One region of the Azospirillum fermentarium genome, then DNA from elsewhere that is predicted to be linked to it. Evidence: predicted binding sites of a transcription regulator. Region 1 holds the regulator's gene; each other region holds the start of a gene.
The links. Region 1 encodes LexA, which represses DNA repair genes until DNA is damaged. Its sites were predicted from a motif close to ATGTTCTANTTTGGTTC; they were not measured.

Region 1 (5,772 bases):
GACACCAGGGTCAGGGTGCCGTCCGCGCGCAGCATGCGGGTGGTGACCAGCCCCAGCGAGAACACCGTGGCCCCGGCCAGCGCCACCAGCGACGGGATGGGATCGAAAGCCCCCGTGGGGTTCAGCACCAGCACCACCCCGGCAAAACCCACCAGCACCGCCACCCAGCGGCGCCAGCCCACCTTTTCCTTCAGGAGCGGCACCGACAGGGCGGTGACGATCAGCGGGGCCGCCATGTAGATGGTCATCACGTCGGCCAGCGGCAGCGACCGCACCGCCCAATAGAAGCACGCGATTTCCGTCGTGACGCAGCCCACCCGCAAAAGATGCAGCGGCAGCCGCCGCACGGCGAACACCCGCCCCACCCCGTCGCGCAGGATCAGCGGCAGCAGCAGCACCGCCCCGAACAGGCTGCGCACCGCCAGCAGCATCGCCACGGGATAGTCGGTGACCAGCCATTTGCCCAGGGCGTCGTTGATGGTGAACAGCGACATGCCCAGCAGCATCAAAAGGATGCCGGCACGGGCCGATGCGGCGGACGAGGACGCGGGCGACAGGCTGTTGGCGGGTGCGCTCATGATCTGACCCAAGGGGAAGCAGGGCCGAGAAGCTAAGCTCTGGCACCCCGTTCGAGCACCCCCCCAGCCCGCAGGGCCGTCCTGTGCCCATCGCATGGGCAGATTTCGGCCAATGGCTTGCAGTTCCGGCGCCCGGCGGCAAAGATCCGGGTCCACCTCCCCGTATAGCTTTTCAACGTCAAGGTGCTGCCGATGAGCCAGAGCGCCCGCGCCACCCCATCGTCCGTCCTGGTTCCGGTGCTGCTGGTGCTGGCCGCCATGGTGTCGCTGCAGACCGGCGCGTCGCTGGCCAAGGGACTGTTCCCCGTGGTCGGAACGCCGGGTACGGTAGCCCTGCGGCTTGGGCTGGGCGCCACGATCCTGTGCGTGGTGCTGCGGCCCTGGCGGCTGTTCGCCAACGGCGGGGTGCCGCGCGCCACCTTGCGGGCGGTGGCCGTCTATGGTGCGTCGCTGGGGGTGATGAACCTCACCTTCTATCTGTCGTTGCGCACGGTGCCGCTGGGCATTTCGGTGGCGCTGGAATTCGTCGGCCCGCTGGCGGTGGCGCTGGCCGGTGCGCGGCGCATGCTGGATGTGCTGTGGGTGGTGCTGGCGGTGGCCGGGCTGCTGCTGCTGCTGCCGCTGGACGGGCTCGAATCGGGGGTGGACCCGGTGGGCGCGGGCTATGCCCTGACCGCCGGCCTGTTCTGGGCCGTCTATATCCTGTTCGGGAAAAAGGCCGGCACCGATCTCGGCACGCGGGGCAGCGCGCTGGGGGTGGCCCTGGCCGCCGTGCTGGTGGTGCCGGTGGGGGTGATCGACGCCGGTTCCGCCCTGCTGTCCCCGGCGGTGCTGCTGCCGGGGCTGGCGGTGGCGGTCCTGTCCACCGCCCTGCCCTACACGCTGGAGATCTCCGCCCTGTCGCGCCTGCCGTCGGCCACGTTCAGCACGCTGATGAGCGCGGAACCGGCCATCGCCGCCCTGTGCGGGCTGGTGCTGCTGGGGGAAAACCTCAGCCTGCTGCAATGGCTGGCCATCGCCGCGGTCATCGCCGCCTCCACCGGGGCGACGGCGACCATCCGGCCGGAACCTGCGGCACCGACACCGGATTGAGCCATCAACCGGTTCCGCCCCTCTCCTCCCCGACCGCTTACGCGGCCAGGCCGATGCTGTCCACGTTGAACGGCGTGGTCTGGTACATCTGGTTGATCCAGTTGCCGAACAGCAGGTGCGCGTGGCCGCGCCAGCTGTTGACCGGCCGGTGGGTGGGCTCGTCGCTGGGGAAGTAGTGTTTCGGCACCGGCATCTCCATGCCCGCCGCCCGGTCCCGGTTGTATTCGTCGGCCAGCGTGGTGGTGTCGTATTCCAGGTGGTTGAACATGTGCAGCATGCGGTGCGCCGGATCGTCGAGCAGGCACAGCCCCGTCTCGTCGCTTTCGGCCAGCACCGTCAGCCCGGCGTTGGACGGGAGATCCCGCCGCCGCACCTCGGTCCAGCGGGACACCGGGATGGGGAAATCGTCGGAGAAGCCGCGCAGGAACGGCGAGGCCGGAACCAGGCTGCGGTGACGGAAGATGCCCGCCGCCTTGGCCGGCAGTTCATGCTTGGGCACGCCGTAGAAATGATGCACCGCCGCCTGTGCCGCCCAGCAGATGGTGAAGCAGTGATGCACATGGGTCTGGGTCCAGTCGAAGATGCGCCGCAACTCGTCCCAATAGGTCACGGATTCGAACGGGAACCGTTCCACCGGGGCGCCGGTGATGATGAAGCCGTCGAACCGTTCGGCCCGCACGTCGTCCCATGGGCGGTAGAACGACGCCATATGATCGGCGGGTGTGTGGCGGGCCACGTGGTTGGTGATGCGCACCAGCGACAATTCCACCTGCAGCGGCGTGGCACCGATCAGCCGGGCAAGCTGGGTTTCCGTGCTGATCTTGTTGGGCATCAGGTTCAAAAGCCCGATCCGCAGCGGGCGGATGTCCTGCCGCACGGCGTCGGCTTCACGCATGACCATCACGCCCTCGGCTTCCAGGGTGCGGCGGGCGGGCAGATTGTCGGGGATCTTGATCGGCATGGGTCCGTCGGTCCTGTTCTGGCGGGTCCGACGTCGTGTGGCTTTGTCCGTTTGGTTGCCGGCTTGGGCCACATCCTCCCGAATGGAAGCGCCACCTTGCCCGGAACGGCAGGTTGGCGTTGGGCGTCGGCCCAACTCTTGATGCGGGACGGATCTTAGCGGGGCCTCAGCACTTTGGCAATGGCAGGAAATGCCGCAGTGGCGCCGGGTAAAACCCTATTTTTCTTCAGGAAAACCGTTTCTTTTCGCCATGGCGAACCAAGGCGGCACCATGGGTGATTTCGCGCACCGGCAACGGAAATCACCCGCAACAACACATCGTCTTTATGGGAAAGCTCCGCTGCCCGCTCAATACCGCCGGATCAGCCCGGCCAGCCGGCCCTGCACCCGCACGCGGTCGGCACCGAAGATGCGCGTTTCATAGGCCGTGTTGGCCGGCTCCAGGGCGATGGTGTTGCCCTTGCGGCGCAGACGCTTCAGCGTCACTTCGTTGTCATCCACCAGGGCGACGACGATGACGCCGTTTTCCGCGGCATCGCACCGCTGGATGATGACGGTATCGCCGTCCAGAATGCCGGCGTCGATCATGGAATCACCGGCCACCTCCAGCGCGTAGTGATCGCCGGGGGAGAGCATGGCGGTGGGTACGTCGATGAAATTGCTGGTGTCCCGCAACGCCTCGATCGGAGTGCCCGCGGCGATGCGGCCATAGAGCGGCAGAGACAGCGCCTCCCCCGCCCCGTCGGTGGCGCGGCCCATCAGGGCGTTGGCGAAATCGCCCTTGATGACGTTGGGCTGGAACCGGCTGCGCCCGGCCTTGGCGGCGGCGCCGTTCTCCATCCCTTCGGGCAGACGCAGCACCTCCAGCGCGCGGGCGCGGTGGGGCAGGCGGCGGATGAAACCACGTTCCTCAAGCCCGGTGATGAGCCGATGGATGCCGGATTTGGATTTGAGATTGAGCGCGTCCTTCATCTCGTCGAAGGAAGGCGACACCCCGCCCTGGCCCAGCCGCTCATGAATGAAAAGCAGCAATTCGTGCTGTTTGCGCGTGAGCATTGTCGCCTCCGGCCCCGAAAACTGGAACAAACCACACACATATGTTCTAGTTTGGTTCCGCATCCCCGTCAAGCCGGAAGCGTATCTCCCGCGCAAAATTTACGGCTGTCAGAGTCCCACGGCCCCACCCGTCAGGGGCAGCACCGCCACCCGTTCCCCCGCCGCAGCGGCGGGGACAAAGGGCTCCCGCACAATCAGCCCGTCGGCGCGGGCCAGCCGGGACATCATGGCGCTGTCCTGCCGGGAAAAGGGCGTCGCCACCCACCCCGCGTCATCGCCGCGCGTCAGGGTGGCGCGCACGAAATCCGCCCGCTCGCCGCACGGCGGCAGGGAAGCCCCCAGCGTGGCCGGCACCGTGCCGTCATCCCCCGGCGCCATGCCCTGCAACGCCCGCAGGATGGGCCGCAGGAACACCACCGCCGCCACCGCCGCCGACACCGGGTTGCCGGGCAGGCCCAGAAACCGCTGCCCCCCGCCGGCGCCGAACAGCACGCCCTTGCCGGGGCGCATGGCGACACTATCCACCGTCAGATCCCGGCCCAGCACGGCGCGCACGTGGTCGTGGTCGCCCTGGGCCGCCCCGCCGGCGGTGACCAGCAGGTCGGCTCCGGCGCCGCCTGCGGCCAGTTCGGCCAGTGCGCCGGGCGTATCGGCGGCCACCCCCAGATTGTGGGCCACCCCGCCCTCCACCGTCACCAGCGCGCACAGGGCGATGGCGTTGGAACTGACGATCTGCCCCGGCTCCAGCGGTTCGCCGGGCAGGCGGATCTCGTCGCCGGTCGCCAGCACCGCCACCCGCGGGCGGCGGTGGACGCGCACCCACGCGGCGTTCGCCCCGGCGGCCAGCGCCACGTCGCGGGCGGTCAGCCGGCGCCCGGCGGGGATCAGCACGTCGCCGGCGGTGAAATCCAGCCCGGCGGGGCGGATGAAGCGGCCCGGACGCGGTGCCACCGGGATGCGCACCCTGCCACCCTCCGCCGTCACGTCCTCCTGCATCACCACCGCGTCGGCGCCGTCGGGAATGGCGGCTCCGGTGAAGATCCGCACCGCCTGCCCCGGCCCCACTTGCCCGGCAAAGGGATGACCGGCGGCGGATTCGCCAATGCGGGTCAGCATGACCGGCGCGTCCGCCAGCGCCCCCGCCAGATCGGCGGCGCGCACCGCCCACCCGTCCATGGCGGCGTTGGCGAACGGCGGCTGGGTCAGCCGCGCCGCCACCGGCTCGGCCAGCACCCGGCCCAGCGCCTCGGTCACGAACACCGTCTCCGCCGGCAGCGGCGCACACGCCGACAGGATGCGGGCCAGCGCCTCGGCCACCGGGATCATGACGCCGCCACCCATTCGCCGCTCTTGCCGCCGGCCTTGTGCACCAGCCGGATGTCGGTCAGCACCATGCCGCGGTCCACCGCCTTGCACATGTCATAGACGGTCAGCGCGGCGACCGAGACGGCGGTCAGCGCCTCCATCTCCACGCCCGTGCGGCCCTTCAGCTTGCAGGTGGCGGTGATGTCCACGGCGTTGCGGTCGGGATCCAGCGTCAGATCGACCGTCACCCCCGTCAGCGCCAGCGGATGACACAGCGGGATCAGGTCCGGCGTGCGCTTGGCCCCCATGATGCCGGCCAAACGCGCCACCGACAGCACGTCGCCCTTCTTCACCCCGCCCTCGTGGATCAGACGCAGGGTGGCGGGCTGCATGATGACGCTGCCGCGGGCGGTGGCGGTGCGTTCGGTTTCCGTCTTTTCCGACACGTCCACCATCAGGGCGCGCCCCTCGGTGTCGAAGTGGCTGAAGCCCGTCAGGCTCTTTTCCAGAAACACCGAGCGCTCCAGCGGCGGGTAATCGGCGAAGGGGCCACGCTCGTGGAACCCGGCTGCGCGGTAGAGGGCCAGCGCCTCCGGCTGCTTCACCCCGGTTTCCAGCATCAGCCGGGGGAGATTGAGGCCGCGCGCCTCACCCTCCAGCCGTTCCAGCAGGCGGCGGCCCACGCCGGTGCCGCGGGCGGGCGGGTCCACGAACATGCGCTTGACCTCGCCATACCCGTCGGCGTCGATGCGCAGGGCGGCACAGCCCACCGCCACACCG
Region 2 (5,772 bases), on a different contig from region 1:
CTCCACCTTGGCCACGTCTTCCGGCGTGCCGGCGGCAACGATCTCACCGCCGCCGGTGCCGCCCTCGGGGCCGAGATCGATGATCCAGTCGGCGGTCTTGATGACCTCCAGATTGTGTTCGATCACCAGCACGGTGTTGCCCTGGTCCACCAGGGCGTGGAGCACCTCCAGCAGCTTTTCCACGTCGGCGAAATGCAGGCCGGTGGTGGGCTCGTCGAGGATATAGAGGGTCCGCCCGGTGGCCCGGCGGCTCAGTTCCTTGGACAGCTTGACGCGCTGGGCCTCGCCGCCCGACAGCGTGGTGGCCGCCTGCCCGATGTGGATGTAGCCCAGCCCGACCCGTTCCAGGGTTTCCAGCTTGTCGCGGATGGAGGGCACGGCCTTGAAGAACTCCTTGCCCTCTTCCACGGTCATGTCGAGCACGTCGGCGATGCTCTTGTCGCGGTAAAGGATTTCCAGCGTCTCGCGGTTGTAGCGCTTGCCGTGGCAGACGTCGCAGGTGACGTAGACGTCGGGCAGGAAGTGCATCTCGATCTTGATGACGCCGTCGCCCTGGCATGCCTCGCACCGTCCGCCCTTGACGTTGAAGGAGAAGCGGCCGGGGCCGTAGCCGCGGGCCTTGGCCTCGGGCAGGCCGGCGAACCAGTCGCGGATGGGGGTGAAGGCGCCGGTGTAGGTGGCCGGGTTCGACCGCGGGGTGCGCCCGATGGGCGACTGGTCGATGTCGATCACCTTGTCCAGATGCTCCAACCCCAAGAGCGCGTCGTGCTCGGCGGGGTGCTCGCGGGCCCCCATCAGCTTGCGGGCCACCGCCTTGTACAGGGATTCGATGACCAGGGTGGATTTGCCGCCGCCCGACACCCCGGTGACGCAGGTGAAGGTGCCCAGCGGCACGCGGGCCGACACGTTCTGCAGGTTGTTGCCGCGGCAGCCGGTAATCTCCAGGAACTGGCCGGGATGGCCGGGCCGCCGCGCCTCGGGCACCGTGATGCCGCGGGTGCCGTTCAGGAAGGCGGCGGTGATGCTGGCGGGGTTCTGCTGCACCTCCGCCGGCGTGCCCTGGGCCACCACGCTGCCGCCGTGCTGGCCCGCACCCGGCCCCATGTCCACCAGATAATCGGCGGTGCGGATGGCGTCCTCGTCATGCTCCACCACGATGACGGTGTTGCCGAGATCACGCAGACGTTTCAGTGTCGCCAGCAGCCGGTCGTTGTCGCGCTGGTGCAGGCCGATGGACGGTTCGTCCAGCACATAGAGCACGCCGGTCAGCCCCGAGCCGATCTGGGAGGCCAGCCGGATGCGCTGGCTCTCGCCGCCCGACAGCGACCCGGACCCGCGGGCCAGCGTCAGATACTCCAGCCCGACCGCGTTGAGAAAGCCCAGCCGCTCGTTGATTTCCTTCAGGATGCGGTGGGCGATCTCCTGGTCCTTGGGGCGCAGGTGCCCGTTGAGGGTGGCGAACCAGTCGGCGGCGGCGCCGATGGACATCTCGGCGGTCTGGGAGATGTGCAGGCCGCGGATCTTGACCGCCAGCGCCTCCGGCTTCAGGCGCGCACCCTTGCAGGTCTCGCACGGCTGGGACGACTGGTATTTCGACAGCTCGTCGCGGGTCCAGTTGCTTTCGGTCTCGCGGTAGCGCCGTTCCAGATTGTTGACGATGCCTTCGAACGCCTTGTGGGTCTGGTAGTGCTTGAGGCCGTCGTCGTAGGTCATGGTGATGGGCTTGCCATCCGACCCGAACAGGATGGTTTTGCGCACCTCCTCGGGCAGATCCTGCCACGGCGTGTCCATGGACGCGCCGAAATGGCCGCAGATGCTGTGCAGCGTCTGGCCGTAATAGGGGGAGGAGGATCCGGCCCATGGGGCGACGGCCCCCTTGGCCAGCGTCAGCCGCTCGTCCGGGACCACCAGCATGGGATCGAAATAGATCTTCGACCCCAGCCCGTCGCAGGTGGGGCAGGCGCCGAAGGGGTTGTTGAACGAGAACAGCCGCGGCTCGATCTCCGGGATGGTGAAGCCGGAGACGGGGCAGGCGAATTTCTGCGAGAACACCGTCTGTTCGCCGCTGTCGGCGTTCTCGACGAAGATGATGCCGTCGGCCAGCCCCAGCGCGGTTTCCAGCGAATCCGCCAGCCGGTTGCCCAGCCCCTCGCGCACCACGATGCGGTCCACCACCACGTCGATGTCGTGCTTCAGTTTCTTGTTCAGGGCGGGCACCGAGTCGATGTCGTGCAGGGTGCCATCGACCCGCACGCGCTGGAATCCGCGCTTGCGCAGATCCTGGATCTCCTTCTTGTACTCCCCCTTGCGCCCGCGGACGATGGGGGCCAGGAGGAGCAGGCGCGTGCCCTCATCCATCGCCATCACGCGGTCCACCATCTGCGACACCGTCTGGCTTTCGATGGGCAGGCCGGTGGCGGGGGAATAGGGAACGCCGACCCGCGCCCACAACAAGCGCATGTAGTCGTAGATCTCGGTCACCGTGCCGACGGTGGAACGGGGATTGCGCGAGGTTGTTTTCTGTTCGATGGAAATGGCCGGCGACAGCCCCTCGATGGATTCCACATCGGGTTTCTGCATCAGTTCGAGGAACTGGCGGGCATAGGCCGACAGGCTTTCCACGTACCGCCGCTGGCCCTCGGCATAGATGGTGTCGAAGGCCAGCGAGGATTTGCCCGACCCGCTGAGGCCCGTGATCACGATCAGCTTGTCGCGGGGCAGATCCACATCGACATTCTTCAGATTGTGTTCCCGCGCACCGCGGACGCTGAGGCATTTGGTCATGGGGTCTTCATCCGGTGGACGGTGGCCGGTGAACGGCGGGCCGATGAACGGTGGGCCGGAGGACGGCAAACGTCAGGATCGTTGCAATCGCACAGGGTGTTCCTCTATTGTTCTTACCAGCAGCCCGTGGGCTGCGCAAGCCCTAAACCGCCCGCCGCAGCGCCGGTTCCGGCGGGCGTCCACGGGCCGGTTGACGCCGGCCCCGCGGCGTTGTTTTTTCCCCACCAGACCAAGCAGGCGCCGCCCGAGCCGGGCGCCCGGATGAGAGGAGTAGGCAAGAGATGAACGTGTGGACCTTCAGCGGGCGTTTGGGGGCCGATGCGGAACTGCGCTCGGTCCAGAGCGGGGAAAAGGTTCTGGGCTTCCGGGTGGCGAACGACGTCGGCTTCGGCGACCGCAAGACGACCCAGTGGGTCGATTGCTCCATCTGGGGCCGCCGTGCGGAATCCCTGGCCCCGCACCTGACCAAGGGCAAGGCCGTGGTGGTGTCGGGCGAAGTCACGCTGCGCGAATTCGAAAAGCGCGACGGCACCCGCGGTGCCGGCCTGTCGGTGCGCGTGAACGAGATCGACTTCATGGGCGGCGGCCGTGACGGCGAAGGCGGCGGCGGCGGCGGCGGCGGCTACGGCGGTGGCGGGGGCGGCCAGGGCGGTGGTTATGGCGGCGGCGGTGGCGGCTATGGCGGTGGCCAGGGCGGTTACGGCGGCGGCGGCCAGGGTGGCGGCGGCTACGGTGGTGGCGGTGGCGGCCAGGGCGGCGGCTACGGCGGCGGTGGCGGTGGTCAGGGCGGCGGTGGCCGCGGCCCGGTCCACAACGACCTGGACGACGAAATTCCGTTCTGATCCGGTCATCGGGCCGTCAGGGTGATGAAGCGGGCGCCGGACACGTGGTTCGGCGCCCGTTTTCTTTGTTCGGCTGCCGGCCCCCGGTGCGGTGGTAATGAAAACAATCAATCTTCAATTCATCAAATCTGACAAAATGTGATCTTATTTGAGAACTTATTTATGTGATTGTCGGCGTTTGGTTGCAATTTTTACTGTGCCATGATTGGGCTTTGGCGAGTATCCGGGTGCGTTCTTTGCGTATCAACGAGGTTTTCGCCCGCCTTGTACCAAAAAATAAGAGGCCATCATGACCGGAACTCCCTCTCCTGCTTCCCTTGCTCCTCTGGTTACCTTCGGTGTGGTCGGCGATTACGGGTCGGGCGGCGTCGATGCCAACAACAGCACCACCAGCGTCGTCGCCATGGCCGCGGCGGGTGTGGCCACGGCCATGCAACAGTATGTTTCCCCCGCCATCCCATCGAATTTCGTGGTTTCGGTGGGGGATCAGGTCTATTGCCCGTGGAGCCAGGGCGATGAAAACGAGCCGGCGACGAGCACGGATTACATCAACGCCGTCGGCAAACTGTATGGTGGTTTCCTGTGTTACCCGTCGGTCAGTTACGACGTGGAGCAGTTGGCGCTCTCCCCCAATCCCTATACCCCGCCTGGCGTCACCCCATCGGAAACCATGCGTCTGTTCCCGGCGATCGGGGACCATGACTGGTGGAAGCAGAAATATCGGAAAACCGTTACCGCGCCGTCCCCCTCCCTCACCGAGTCCAAGACGCAGGAAGAATATCTGATGGAGGGAAACGACAACTATCAGATGAATTTTGCCGGATTGGAGCAGCCATTGAGTCCGGTGGACAAGGATGGCCCCTGCATCCGTTATTACTCCGTGTCCCAGGGCACCGTGCCCGCTGCCGATACCCCCCTCGTCCAGCTTTTCGCGCTCAGCAACGATAAGAACGAGGTGCTGCTGGGAACGCTGTCCACCACGGCGAGTTCTTCCGGCAACCTGGACGCGCCGCAAATCATGTGGTTTCAGAACGCGCTGAAAGCCTCCACGGCGGTGTGGAACATCGTGTTCATGCACCAGCCGCCGTATTCGTCGTCGCAGGACCATGGGCCGACAGCCTATTTCCAGCTTGTGGATCAGGTGGCGGCCAAGGCCGGGCAAACCGTCGATCTGGTGCTGGCCGGGCACGTCCACAGCTATGAAAGGCTGCAGATGGTGGGGGGCAGGACCGACCCGACCACCTACATCGTCAACGGGGCCGGCGGCACGCTGGAAAGCTTCGCGCCGTTCTACGACACCCCGGCGCCGTCGCCCCAGTCGATGGGGGTGATGCCGGGAAGCCAGATCCGGGCAACGGGCTTCTACGGCTTCCAGTGTGCCCTCGTCACCGAGCAGACACTGACGCTGGCCTTCTACGGCTCCCAAGATCCCGGCAATGCCGAGAAAAAGGCCGGCGGGGCCGTCTGGTCGGTGATCGACACCGTGATGATCGTCAAGGCGGGCACGGTTCTGAACACGGATCAGTTGACCGGCCTGACCGGGCTGGTGATTCAGGGCACCATGGACAATGGCGTGACGTCCGGCCTGACCATCGACACCGGCGGGCAGGATGCCACGGTGCCGGTGAACATCTGTGGGCCGGGGTCGCTGACGGTCACCGGCGGCGGCACCCTGACCATCACCGCGGCATCGGTGCCCGGCGGCGTGCCCACGGGCCATGGCGCCTCGGTCTTTTACGAAACCACCCAGACCGGCCCGTCCGGCCCGGTTTCCGTCACGGGCCAGACCACGCTGGTGCTGTACGGCACGGCCTATGCGCCCGCCGCCGGCGTGCCGGAGCCGGCGGCCTGACGCGGCTTTGGCGGTGCGGCCACTTTCGGTTTGACACACGCCTGCCGGTTGGGCTGCATTGGCGGCAGAACCGCCGCAGGGTTGCATCGTCCCCCCGGACAATGCCTCCTGGGCCGTATGGGTGGCCGGAACGCGCATGTGGGGACGATCGAGGGCCGGGGGCACACCCCCGTTCGGGGCGGCGGCGTGGTTCGCCGCCGTGCTGCTCGTGGCCGTCCCGGCGGCGGGGCAGGTGGGGCCGCTGCCGCGCTATGCCCAGCCGGCGGGGGCCACGGCGCCGGTGCCTCCCGCCGG
Region 3 (5,772 bases), on a different contig from region 1:
TCTACCGCATGACCTACCCCGCGCCGGGGGCGCCGGAACTGGCGCAGCGGGCGGCGGCGCTGCTGACCGAGGCCGGCCTGACCGCCGGAACCGACCCGTCCCAGGGGCTGGATCACGGGGCGTGGGTGCCCTTGCGGCTGATGTACCCCGACGCCGATATCCCGGTGGCGCAGGTGTCGATTCTGCCGGGGCAGGGGGGCGGGGTGCATCTGGCCCTCGGCCGGGCGCTGGCGCCGCTGCGGCAAGAGGGGGTGCTGATCCTGGCCAGCGGCGGGGCGGTTCACAACCTGCGCCATTTCCGCTTCGGCGGGGAAGGGCTGCCGCCGTGGGCCGCCGACTTCGCCGGCTGGCTCGACACCGTGACCACCACGGGGGACGTGGAAGCGGTGGCCCGGTGGGAGACGGCCCCGGCCGCCACGCTGGCCCACCCGTCCGACGACCATTTCCTGCCGCTGGCGGTGGCCATGGGGGCGGGAATCGGACCGGGAGGCGAACGTCCGCACGGGGAACGGCTGCATGGCGGTTTCGAGCACGGCAGCCTGGGCATGCACGCCTACGCCTTCCGCGCGGCGGGGGACCAGTAGGGCGGAAGCAAAAGCCGGTCCCGGACGATGGCTGGGACATGATGGCTGTTTGCGTCCACCCGTGGGTGCCTGTACTATCGCCACGCTCCCGGACGGGGGTATCTCCTTGGATAGCCGCCCTTTTCGCGGCTGGAGTCTGGCGGCAAGGGCGGATGGTCGGCTCGAACAGCGAAACGGCGGCGGATGATCCGGTGACCCGCAAGGGCGGCCGGCGGCGCATCAGCAACCTGAAGGTGGGGCATCGCATCTACCTTGGGTTCGGCATCGCCTTTGCCCTGGTTGTGGCGCTGGCGCTCATTGGGCTGTTGTCCCTCTACGGTATTTCCCGTGGCGTGGGCGCCTTCTCGGCGTCCGCCGATGTGGCGCGGGTGGCGGCGGATGTGGACATCGGCATCCGCGACCTGCAAACCGCCGTGCGCGACTCCATGGCCGCCGCCGGCAACGACGCGGTGGCGCAGAAGGTCGCCGCCAGCCGCGCCGCGCTGGCCGCCTCCCTGTCCGCGCTGAAGGGGGTTCTGGACGACCCCGGCGACCGCCGGGCGGTGGGGGAGGCGGAAGCGGCGCTCGCCCATTACGCCGAAGGGGTGGAGAAACTGTCCTCCCTGCGGCGGGAGCGGGCGGAACTGCTGTCCAGCGTGCTCGACCCGCTGGTGATCCAGACCCGCGACAACCTCGCCAAGCTGAAGGATTCCGGCGGCATCGACTCCGCCACCCTGGTGGGGGAGGCCGCGATCTCCGTTCTGCTGGTCAAGGATCACGCGGTGCGTTTCAGCGAACGCCACGATCCTCTCGAAGCCCAGGCGATGCGCGAGGAACTGGACGCGGCCACCACCCGGCTGGCGGAGCTGAACCGCTATCTGTGGGTGGCCGGCACCCGCCAGATGATCAACGATGTCGAAACCATGCTGGGCAGCCTGGGTGGGATCATCGACCGGCTGGAAGGGGTGGTGGCGGAGGAGGAGAAACTCCGCGGCGACGTCCTGACCCCCGCCGCCGAAACCATCGCCGCCCGCGCCGCCGAGATCCGCCGGCACAACGCCTCCCTGGCCGAACGGCTGCGCACCGCGCTGGACGGCACCAGTTCCAGTTTCCTGACGCTGGCCCTGTGGGCCGGCGGGGCTGTTCTGGCGGTGGGGTTGCTGGCGGCGTGGCTGGTGGCCCGGTCGGTGGCCCGCCCGGTGGATGGCATGGCGCGCGCGGTGACGGCACTGGCCATGGGCGACGGCGCCCCCACGGCCACGCTGCCGGCGGACGCGCTGGAGCGGCGGGACGAAATCGGCGCCATGGCCCGCGCGGTGTCGATCCTCCAGACATCGACCGCCGAGACCGAACGCCAGCGGCGGGAGGCGGAGGCCGCGCACAGCGACCTGGCCGCCGCCCGCGACCGGGCCGAGGCCGACAGCACCGCCAAGACCCATTTCCTGGTCAATATGGGCCACGAGCTTCACGGCCCCCTGACCGCCATCGTGGACGGGGCGCAGTCGCTGATGACGGCGCTGCACCGCCAGGGCGCCAGCGATCTGGTGACCGAGGTGGAGATGATCCAGTGGTCCGGCGAACAGCTTGTCGGGCTGGTGGAGATGATCCTGGATTACGCCAAGATCGAAGCCGGCACCGCCACCTTGTGCCTGCAGGATTTCGACGTGGGGCGGCTGCTGACCGAATGCCGCGAACGGGTGATGCCCGCCGCCGACCTGCACGGCAACAGGGTGACCATCGCCCCGCTGCCCGCCGGGCTGGGGGCCATGCATTCCGATTTCGCCAAGGTGCGGCAGGCGTTGCTGGCCCTGCTGGACAACGGCTGCAAGTTCACACGCAACGGCACGGTCACCCTGTCGGCCCAGCGGGTGGAGAAGGACGGGCGGGCGTGGATCCGCTTCGTGGTCACCGACACCGGTCCCGGCTTCGCCCCGTCGCAGGCGCACCGCTTCTTCCAGCCCTTCGTCCAGGGCAGCAACCCCGACGGCGGCAAGGTTCCCGGCGCCGGTCTGGGGCTGACCCTGACCGGCTACACCGCGGCCCTGCTCCACGGCACGGTGGAGGTGGCCAGCGCCCCCGGCGCCGGCACCCGCATCACCCTGTCCCTGCCCGCCGTCCACCGCACGGACGATGCCGAGCTGGATTCCCGCAGCCTGACCGCCCAGCAGGCGCTGAAGGTCACCGAACTGCGCGCCCTGCCCAGCTCTTAGAGTGTGATCGGTTCAAACGGAATCGTTTGAAGCGTGAATCACACGGGAAAACCAAAAGCTTAGAGTCCTTCAGGTGCTTCAATAAGCACCTGAAGGACTCTAATGAAACGGGATGCAAGGACTCCCGCCCTTGCCGGGGGCGTCGGGGCAGAGCCCCGACCCCGACATGAAAACGGCGGCCCGAAGGCCGCCGTTCGTCTTTGCCATGGTTGCCCGCGCTTATTCCGGCGCAGCCGCATCCCCATCGGCTTCCGGCGTGCCCATCATGGCGTCGGCCACCAGCCCGGCGTTGGCGCGGATGCGGTCCTCGATGCTCTTGGCGGCGTCGGGGTTGTTGCGCAGGAAGGTCTTGGCGTTCTCGCGCCCCTGGCCGATGCGGGTGCCGTCGTAGGAGAACCACGCGCCCGACTTTTCCACCACCCCGGCCTGGATGCCGAGGTCGAGCAGCTCGCCCACCTTCGACACGCCCTCGCCGTACATGATGTCGAACTCGACCACGCGGAAGGGCGGGGCCAGCTTGTTCTTGACCACCTTCACGCGGGTCTGGTTGCCGACCACGGTGTCACGGTCCTTGATGGCGCCGATGCGGCGGATATCCAGGCGCACCGAGGCATAGAACTTCAGCGCGTTGCCGCCGGTGGTGGTTTCGGGGTTGCCGAACATCACGCCGATCTTCAGGCGGATCTGGTTGATGAAGATCACCAGGCAGCGCGACTTGGCGATGGAGCCGGTCAGCTTGCGCAGGGCCTGGCTCATCAGGCGGGCGTGCAGGCCGACGTGGCTGTCGCCCATTTCGCCTTCCAGTTCGGCGCGCGGCACCAGGGCTGCCACCGAGTCCACCACCAACACGTCGATGGCGCCGGAGCGCACCAGGGTGTCGGCGATTTCCAGCGCCTGTTCGCCGGCGTCGGGCTGGGAGATCAGCAGCTCGTCCACATTGACGCCCAGCTTGCGGGCGTAGGTGGGGTCGAGCGCGTGTTCGGCGTCAATGAAGGCGCAGGTGCCGCCGTTCTTCTGGGCCTGGGCGATGGCGTGGAGGGCCAGCGTGGTCTTGCCCGAGCTTTCCGGCCCGTAGATTTCGATGATGCGGCCACGGGGCAGGCCGCCGATGCCCAGCGCGATGTCCAGACCCAGGGAGCCGGTGGAAATCACCTCCGTCTCCACCAGATTTTCGCGCGCGCCGAGCTTCATGATCGAACCCTTGCCGAAAGCGCGTTCGATCTGGCTGAGGGCGGCGTCCAGAGCCTTCTGCTTGTCCATGGGGTCCTTTTCCACCAAACGGAGCTGCGGGGACATCATGCCTGAATTCCCTTCCCAGTAGTTAGATCACACGGCTTCCGTATCTGCAACGGCCGTCATCGTACTCTTTTTGTTCTCATGCGCAAGGGCTAATTTCACGGAACGTTCCGCTAACCCCTTTGCGTTTCCTTCCCCCTGGCGTTCGGCGGGCAACCCTGCCAGGATCGCCGCCTGCAACCGGCGGGGGAGAACGAGAGATGACCGGAACGACGCTGCTCGACCGCATGATCGCGCGGCTGACCGCCCAGCGCGACGCGCTGAACTGGGCGGTGGAACAGGTGCAGGGGCGCACCGGCCCGGTGCTGGAAATCGGGCTGGGCAAGGGCCGCACCTACGACTATCTCCGCGCCCGGCTGGGGGTGGATGCGGTGTACGCCTTCGACGATGGGCTGCGGGTGCCGCCGGGGTGCGAGCCGCCGCCCGAGCGCCGCTTCCTGGGCGACTTCCGCGAGACGCTGGCGGCGGTGCGCGGCACGCTGGGGGGCGCGGCACGGCTGGCGCACGCCGATTTCGGCAGCCCCGACCAGATCCACGACCGCGAGCAGGCGGCGTGGCTGGCGCCCATGATCGACGCGCTGATGCAGCCGGGCGGGGTGGTGGTGTCGGACCGCCCGCTGGCCTGCGCCGGCTGGCAGCCGGTGGAGCCGCCGGGGTCGGGGCCGGCGTGGCGCTGCTACGCCTGGATCGTCCGCCCCTGACGGGGCAGGGGATCGTCCGCCCCTGACGGGCGCGGGTGCATCAGTTTCACAAAATATAAACAAAACCTGATTTAGCATGGGGTTTTCTATGTAGGCAAAAACCACCGAAGGGAGTGACCATGCCCCCCGTCCTGCCGGCCCGTACCCTGTCGATCCGGTCCCGCATCCTGCTGGCATCGCTGTTCTGCGTGGCGCTGGCGGTGGCGGCGACCACGGTCAGCAACCTGTGGCTGGCCGGGGCCATGGTGACCCAGGCGGCGGACCGCGAACTCAGCACCCTGCGCCGCCATCTCGACGGCACGCTGGCGCAGGAAGCGCAGCGGGCGGTGTCGCTGGCCCAGGCGGTGGCGCTGAACGGGGCGGTGCAGGACCGTTTCGCCGCCCGCGACCGCGACGGGCTGGCGGCCATGCTGGTGCCGGGCTTCGCGGCGCTGAAGGCGCAGTACGGGGTGCGGCAGTACCAGTTCCACCTGCCCCCCGCCACCTCGTTCCTGCGGGTGCACAAGCCGGAGAAGTTCGGCGACGACCTCAGCGGATTCCGCGCCACGGTGGTGGAGGTCAACCGCACCCGCCGCCCGGTCTCGGGCCTGGAATCGGGGGTGGAGGGGCTGGGCATCCGCGGCGTGGTGCCGGTGACCAAGGACGGCGCCGCCCTGGGCTCGGTGGAATTCGGCCTGTCGTTCGACCAGAGCTTCTTCGACGCCTTCAAGAAGGCCACGTCGGCGGACGTGGCCTTTGTGCTGAAGAAGCCCGAGGGTGGATTCGCCCCCTTCGCCAGCACCTTCGCCGCCCTGCCGGCGGTGGATGACGGGGCGCTCTCCGCCGCCCTGCGTCAGCCGTCGCCGGTGTGGGAACTGCGCGCCGGGTCCACCGACATGGCCGCCCTGCTGGCCCCCGTCACCGATTACCGGGGGGAGGCCATCGGCGTGATGATGCTGGCGCTCGACCGCGGCTATTTCGTGGCCGCACTGGCCGAGGCGCGCAACCTGTCCCTGCTGATCG

Region 2: the regulator LexA is predicted to act here: its motif matches at 2,881-2,897, upstream of uvrA (excinuclease ABC subunit UvrA).
Region 3: the regulator LexA is predicted to act here: its motif matches at 4,132-4,148, upstream of recA (recombinase RecA).

Annotation. Positions count from the first base shown of each region.
Region 1 covers NZ_JAOQNH010000002.1:290,481-296,252, reverse strand. Annotated here, with positions in the region: gene M2352_RS16295 (DMT family transporter) at 1-578, opposite strand, end outside; gene M2352_RS16290 (EamA family transporter) at 771-1,670, shown strand; gene M2352_RS16285 (homoserine O-succinyltransferase) at 1,708-2,631, opposite strand; SAM-I-IV-variant riboswitch at 2,673-2,781, opposite strand; gene lexA (transcriptional repressor LexA) at 2,980-3,687, opposite strand; gene M2352_RS16275 (molybdopterin molybdotransferase MoeA) at 3,796-5,028, opposite strand; gene moaC (cyclic pyranopterin monophosphate synthase MoaC) at 5,010-5,489, opposite strand; partial or broken gene M2352_RS16265 (GNAT family N-acetyltransferase) at 5,553-5,772, opposite strand, start outside.
Region 2 covers NZ_JAOQNH010000001.1:2,950,328-2,956,099, reverse strand. Annotated here, with positions in the region: gene uvrA (excinuclease ABC subunit UvrA) at 1-2,784, opposite strand, end outside; gene M2352_RS13825 (single-stranded DNA-binding protein) at 3,066-3,626, shown strand; gene M2352_RS13820 (metallophosphoesterase) at 3,916-5,478, shown strand; gene M2352_RS13815 (TolC family protein) at 5,615-5,772, shown strand, end outside.
Region 3 covers NZ_JAOQNH010000001.1:1,065,083-1,070,854, forward strand. Annotated here, with positions in the region: gene M2352_RS04990 (DODA-type extradiol aromatic ring-opening family dioxygenase) at 1-584, shown strand, start outside; gene M2352_RS04995 (sensor histidine kinase) at 737-2,773, shown strand; gene recA (recombinase RecA) at 2,993-4,072, opposite strand; gene M2352_RS05005 (class I SAM-dependent methyltransferase) at 4,270-4,770, shown strand; gene M2352_RS05010 (methyl-accepting chemotaxis protein) at 4,890-5,772, shown strand, end outside.